3 regions of the Anaerobacillus sp. ABA4_114 genome follow, and region 2 is predicted to be linked to each of the others. Evidence: predicted binding sites of a transcription regulator. Region 2 holds the regulator's gene; each other region holds the start of a gene.

Region 1 (2,203 bases), 3.3 Mb from region 2:
GTTCACTCTTTTTCTTTGTCTTGATGCTCTTCTCCAAGATCCAACCAGCTCAGCATCTCTTTAACAACGTTATTTAGCTTTTTGTTCACGATTTGATCTCCGTACACTTTTTTTGCTTTTTCAATCGTTTCTACTACTTGTGGTTCAAATTGAATGAGCGGCATATCTTCTTCTGATTCATTGTACAATTCCACAACGTTCTCAAGTCCCTCTGTGATGCGATCGATCGCATCACTTAACGACTTACTTTCTCCGCTATTTACTTTCAAAGAAATCCCTACCTTCAGCACAGTTATAGCTCTAGTGTTTGTCACTTTCAACCAAAAAATCACCTTGCAAAAAAAAACCTTGTCACGTATAATTATCCTTGCCCTTAACGTATGCGCCCGTAGCTCAGTAGGATAGAGCGGTGGTTTCCGGTACCACGTCTGTCGGGGGTTCGAATCCCTCCGGGCGCGCCAACTACATAATTACAACCCCTTTTCATTCCGAAAAGGGGTTTTTTGCGTCTTCCCCTTTATAGAATGGGGTTCTTGACGTCTCATTCGTCTCATAGTATTGTAAAACCAAACATACGTTCTTACAGGCGGTGAAGATCATGTTCCGACTAAGTAAAGAGGAAGCAAGTGCTGTTCGGGATTATTTATTGCTTCCTTATGTTAAAAAGGTACTGGAGCTCGATGCTGCATGGATTCATCGTTCTAAGATGAAGCTTCCACGCCCTTATTTGGAACTGATCAATCAAGCTTTCACTCTCGCTTCCACAGATTTAAAAGAAGCAAAATCAGTCCTTCATAAGCAACACATCAAAACTTCAGTTCAGGATACAAAGGAAGATATCGTCATCTATACTGTCTATTGTCGTGGATACAACCAAACGTATCGGTACACGTCAGTCCAAATTAGAAACCTTGTTGAAAGAAGAATTGCGGGTTACTTTTTAAGCGATCACCGATTTAAAAAAAGACAGATTCGTTCTGTTTAAAACGGTTGTCAGCGGGGAAAATGGAGATATGTAGAACCATCGATGTGCTGGCGAAAAAATTAATAGTCAAAAAGAACAGCACTTTATTTGACCTATATTGACCTTTTCGGTATGATGAACCTACAGCAACTACATATTTGAATGAATAAAAGGGAGGAATTTTATTATGGTATTAATTCCAACGGTTATCGAACAAACAAACCGCGGTGAAAGAGCATATGACATCTACTCTCGTCTTCTCAAGGACCGCATTATCATGCTTGGAACTGCAATCGACGACAACGTATCGAACGCAGTTGTAGCTCAGCTTCTTTTCCTAGCTGCAGAAGATCCAGATAAAGATATCTCTCTTTATATCAATAGTCCAGGTGGATCAATCACAGCTGGAATGGCAATCTACGATACAATGCAGTTCATTAAACCTAAAGTATCTACAATCTGTATCGGAATGGCTGCTTCAATGGGAGCGTTCCTACTAGCGGCTGGTGAGCCTGGTAAACGTTATGCACTTCCAAATAGTGAAGTCATGATTCACCAACCACTCGGTGGTACACAAGGTCAGGCTTCTGATATCGAAATTCATGCGAAGCGTATCATTCAAATGCGCGAAAAGCTCAACAAAATTCTTGCAGAGCGTACTGGTCAGCCTCTCGATACGATCGAACGCGATACGGATCGTGACCGTTTCATGGAAGCTCTTGAAGCAAAAGAATACGGCTTGATCGACGAAGTTATGGAGAAAAAAGCATAAATAAAAAAAGGTTGCCGTGATGGCAACCTTTTTTCTTTAGTCTTCTTTTTGAATGAAGTCCACAAGAGATGAAACAGCATCTTCTTCGTCGTTTCCATCTACTGTTAAAACAACAGAAGAGCCAGAGCCCACCGCAAGACTCATGATTCCCATGATACTCTTCGCATTTACCTTTTTACCGTCTTTTTCTAGAAAAATATCTGAATTAAATCGATTTGCCTCTTGAACAAAGAGTGCTGCAGGTCTTGCTTGTAATCCTGTATCCAACGTTACGACTACTTCTTTTTGAACCACTTTTCCATTCCTCCTTTATTTATAAGAAAGCGCTATCTTTATTGATGAAAAAAATAAGTATATGTGTTTGTTATAGATTTGCTACGTACTTACCAACAGCATTCCATTTATTAAGACTTCTAAACGTCCCAACGCTATGTTCTCAAGGCCTAGAATAGTAGAAAATCAAGCCC
Region 2 (2,203 bases):
CAAGCTTCCCAATTTCTTCGTTCGGAGCTTCATTAAATTTCTTCTTGATACTTTCTAGAACCTCTAAATTTTGCTGCCCGTTAGAAAGGACCGGAAAAACATAATTCTTCAGATTTCGAGCAAATCTTATTCTACTACTCATGACAATATCTGAATCTGGTCCTTCATCTTGCATCCATGGACTAACAGCTTCACTGATAAAACGCTGAAGTGACATCATTCTCCCCCTTCCGACGCTTTATGTTCGAGGGATCGAATTAAATCTCTCGTTTCAGCAGCTTTTTCAAATTCCTCCTGCTGAATGTATTCTTGCATTTTACTGCGAAGATTTTGTACCTTACGTTCAATCTCGATCGCTGCTCCAGCACGTTTTGGTAATTTGCCAGAATGAACGGTATTACCACCATGAACCTTTCTAAGTATTGGATCGAGGTTCTCTGAGAACGTAGTGTAGCATTCTGAACAACCAAATCGACCAATTTGTGTGAATTGCTGATACGTTAATCCACATTTCGGGCAACTTTGCCGTTCTCTATTGTAAATAGGGTGTGAAGAACTTTCACTTAAAGGTGTTTCAAAATTTAATAACCCCGATAATAAGTTATGGATAGAAAAATGGTTAGTGCCTGGCTCAACCTCACCTTTTTCTTTGGCACACACTTCACAGATATGGAACTCTGTTTTTTGTCCATTGACTATCTTAGTGAAGTGGAGCGTAGCGGGACGCTCACCACATTCCTGGCACGTCATAGGGCAACCCTCCTATTTGTACACAAATGCTATTGTTTATATTTTAGTGATGTCAGCATTGCACGCAGCATATTAGCTCTAAGGTGATCTCTCAGCGGCAACTCTATCGTAATGACTGTTCGATCGAGAACACTTAGCATTAACTTCGCTTCTCGTGCTGAAATAACCTCTTCTTCTAACAGCCTTAGAATAATATTTTCAGATACCGCCTGTGGCACTTGGGTCTTAATCATATTCAGCATGTCATCTATTAAATCTGCATGCGTCTCAGGCTTCACTTTTAATATTCTTATATAACCGCCTCCACCCCTTTTACTTTCCACAATATATCCTTTTTCAATCGTAAAGCGGGTGTTGATCACATAATTAATTTGAGAAGGAACACATTGAAACTTATCAGCAATCTCACTTCTTTTTATCTCAACAGCATCTCTACCTTCTACCATCAAGATTTTCTTAATGTATGCTTCAATTACATCGGAAACATTCCGCACATCGCTGCCTCCCTTCCGTCTCCAAACTGACTTTGACTATATTTGACGTTAAATACATTATAACGCTTTTCAAATGGATTGGAAAGTAACATGTCTCTTCAATTCTTTGTTTGAACCTTACCATCATTCCCAAATATATGGCATTCATTCCTTGCAATTTATTCTTTTTATCTCCTCGATTTCTTTAAGGTGATCGACTATTGTTGAGAGTTTCGTTGCATTATTTGTATTCACTAGGATTGAATACGTATAGATTTTCTTATCTCCTTCATATCGCGCTTTTTTTGGATCATCCGTTTTCATTTCTAGAACACTTATATCCATTTCCTCTATCTTTTCTATAACAGACTTTAACGAAAGCCCCTCCTCAACAAAAAGATTCACCCAATGCTGTGACTTAGAAAGGTAGAGCTTCTCGATTTTGCTTAAGAAAACGAGGCTCAATACAACGATCAGTGTAGTCAATATCGCCTCATAGATCATTCCTACTCCGACAACTAACCCTATCCCAGCAACTACCCAAATCGATGCTGCAGTTGTTAGTCCTCTCACGGTCCAACCGTTTGCTAATATTGTTCCAGCACCTAAAAACCCTATACCACTTATAACATATGAAGGGATACGAGAAGGGTCAAAGTTAATATTAGCGTGAGTCTCATTATATTCTTCAAAACCATATAGAGATAATAGCATCATCAAACACTCTCCAACCCCAACAAGAATGTGAGTTCGAAAACCTGCTGGGTGCCTTTTAAACTCTCTCGATTCCTATAACTCCACTTAATACTGCTGCTATTAAAATCCGTATCGATATTGTATCGAAATTGTCTGCTAGTGTGATGTCGAATACTTCCATAATAGATCCCTTTCTCTGTTTTCTTTTGATGTATTTTACCCTTCTATTAGTGAAGTTTAACGTGGAATGTATTGATTGATGCTTCGAACTGGGAGAGATTGGA
Region 3 (2,203 bases), 470 kb from region 2:
GACATTTTACATTATTTAAAAAACAAAGGCTACCCAGTCATTGATCTTGAAGGCTTAGCTGCACATAAAGGATCAGTTTTCGGAAGAGTGAATTTACCAGAAAGAAGTCAAAAGGAGTTTGAAGCGAAGCTTTCTCATCGGTTAAATGAAATAGGGGAGACAGATTATTATGTAATTGAGTCTGAAAGTAAGCGACTTGGGAACATTATCGTTCCGGACTTTATCTTTGAGGGCAAACAAAAAGGGACGCGCATACATGTTCACGCCCCGCTTTCTTATCGAATAAAAACCATTTTAGATACATATCATCCCGAACAGAATAGAGAGAAAATAGTAAAGGGCATCCAAAGAATCGAGAAACGTCTGCCAGATAATGAACGACGTTATATATCCCTCGCACTTGAGGAAGAGAATTATGAAGCAGTCGTCGAAAGCCTTCTGGTGAATTATTACGATCCTAGGTACACCTACAAGGCGACAGAGAATGTGGGTGAGGTTATAAAAGTTCACTATGAGTCTCTTGATGAAGGATGCCAACTTGTCCAGAATGAAGTGGAGCGTCTAGTGTCTAAGCTTCGATTAGAAGGCGAGAAAGTTTCGCTTTAATTGATTTTCTCTGCTCTTTACCCGGTTCATTATTGTATTGTTCAATTAAATCATCGATCCGTTTGAAGTACAGGTGGCTGATCCACGCTACATAGTTCTTGTAGATAGAAGAGGTTAGGAATTTCACTAGCATGTTATCTTCTGGACCAAAATAATACGTTTTATCATCGAAAAAAGTAGAAAATCGACTGAACGAAAGCTTTGTATAAGAGTTGTCCAAATCATAGCGGAATTTATTCAACACATCAGGAATTAAACGAATGGCAAAGACATCATCGTTATCAAACATTTCTTTAGGAGTAGGTAGGATAAGGTACGGGTAATCACAGTCATCCAGGGCAATGAAGAAATCATTAGGTGATTCATGACAGGTAGGCACGCGCTTGACGGTCGTTTCAACTATCAATTGATAGACTGAATCATTCATTGGTATTCCTCCCTTTATAATCTATCACCATTGTTGCCAGACTAGTAAACTTGTATACCCTTTGTCGAAAAGTAGTTTAATACAATCTATTATCCAACCCTCAAAAAAATTCCTTTATTTCAAATATTACATTTTTTTAGCCGCGATACAATTATCGCGGCTTTGTTTATAAGAACAGATTAGAAAATGCATAACACTTGAAAGTCAAAGATAGTCAGATTATAATATGGTTACAAGGTCAAATATAGTCAAAGTCAAAACAAAATACATTGACCTTAACAAATACAAGTAACGCACTATTATATAACGATCTTATAAATTTTAAAGGAGGCCATCATATGCTTTGTGAAAAATGTAATCAGAATCCTGCAACAGTTCAGTTGAATGTTCAGATCAATCATTCTAAAAAACGTGTTCATCTGTGCAACTCTTGCTATGCAAATGTGATGAATGGTCAGACAACACCGTCATCAAAAGGTCAATTTGATGATTTCTTTCAATCATTTATGAATCAATCAGGTCATACTCAATCTACTGAGCAAACCGACGCTGGTAACGGTGGATTACTAGATGATTTAGGAAAGAATTTAACAGATGCTGCAAAAGCAGGATTGATCGACCCAGTTATCGGAAGAGATCAAGAGGTAGCACGGGTCATCGAAACACTAAATCGTCGAAACAAAAACAACCCTGTCCTGATTGGTGAACCAGGTGTAGGGAAAACAGCGATCGCCGAAGGACTAGCACTTCGTATTTCTGAAGGAAACGTTCCTTCGAAATTACAAAACAAAGAGATCTATTTGTTAGATGTTGCATCTCTCGTATCTAACACAGGAATCCGTGGTCAGTTCGAAGAGAGAATGAAACAGTTGATTTCAGAACTGCAAGCAAGAAAGAATGTCATTCTCTTTATCGATGAAATTCATCTTATCGTTGGAGCAGGCTCAGCCGAAGGATCGATGGATGCAGGAAACATTCTGAAACCTGCGCTCGCTAGAGGTGAGCTTCAATTAATCGGTGCTACTACTTTGAAAGAATATCGTCAAATTGAAAAAGATGCAGCTCTTGAACGACGTTTTCAGCCAGTTATGGTTAACGAGCCATCGATTGAAGAAGCGGTTCAAATTCTAGAAGGTCTAAAACCGAGGTACGAAGATTATCATGAGGTGG

Evidence for each region. The regulator CtsR, encoded in region 2, represses protease genes until heat stress. The targets are predictions, from matches to a motif close to ATGGTCAATAAAGGTCAAACA.
Region 1: a site for CtsR is predicted at 1,070-1,090, ahead of clpP (ATP-dependent Clp endopeptidase proteolytic subunit ClpP). Genes of this name have one in related genera too.
Region 3: a site for CtsR is predicted at 1,268-1,288, ahead of ACXAEY_RS18645 (ATP-dependent Clp protease ATP-binding subunit). Genes of this name have one in related genera too.

Annotation. Positions count from the first base shown of each region.
Region 1 is NZ_JBSWUM010000001.1:753,624-755,826, reverse strand. Features, by position in the region: gene ACXAEY_RS03635 (atypical membrane-integrating protein (Mistic protein)) at 3-314, opposite strand; tRNA gene ACXAEY_RS03630 (tRNA-Arg) at 383-461, shown strand; gene ACXAEY_RS03625 (YhjD family protein) at 599-985, shown strand; gene clpP (ATP-dependent Clp endopeptidase proteolytic subunit ClpP) at 1,152-1,736, shown strand; gene ACXAEY_RS03615 (HPr family phosphocarrier protein) at 1,773-2,030, opposite strand.
Region 2 is NZ_JBSWUM010000001.1:4,092,225-4,094,427, forward strand. Features, by position in the region: gene ACXAEY_RS21320 (protein arginine kinase) at 1-217, opposite strand, end outside; gene ACXAEY_RS21325 (UvrB/UvrC motif-containing protein) at 217-750, opposite strand; gene ACXAEY_RS21330 (CtsR family transcriptional regulator) at 780-1,244, opposite strand; gene ACXAEY_RS21335 (MgtC/SapB family protein) at 1,389-1,967, opposite strand; gene ACXAEY_RS21340 (hypothetical protein) at 2,172-2,203, shown strand, end outside.
Region 3 is NZ_JBSWUM010000001.1:3,623,107-3,625,309, reverse strand. Features, by position in the region: gene mnmH (tRNA 2-selenouridine(34) synthase MnmH) at 1-606, shown strand, start outside; gene ACXAEY_RS18650 (hypothetical protein) at 569-1,033, opposite strand; gene ACXAEY_RS18645 (ATP-dependent Clp protease ATP-binding subunit) at 1,372-2,203, shown strand, end outside.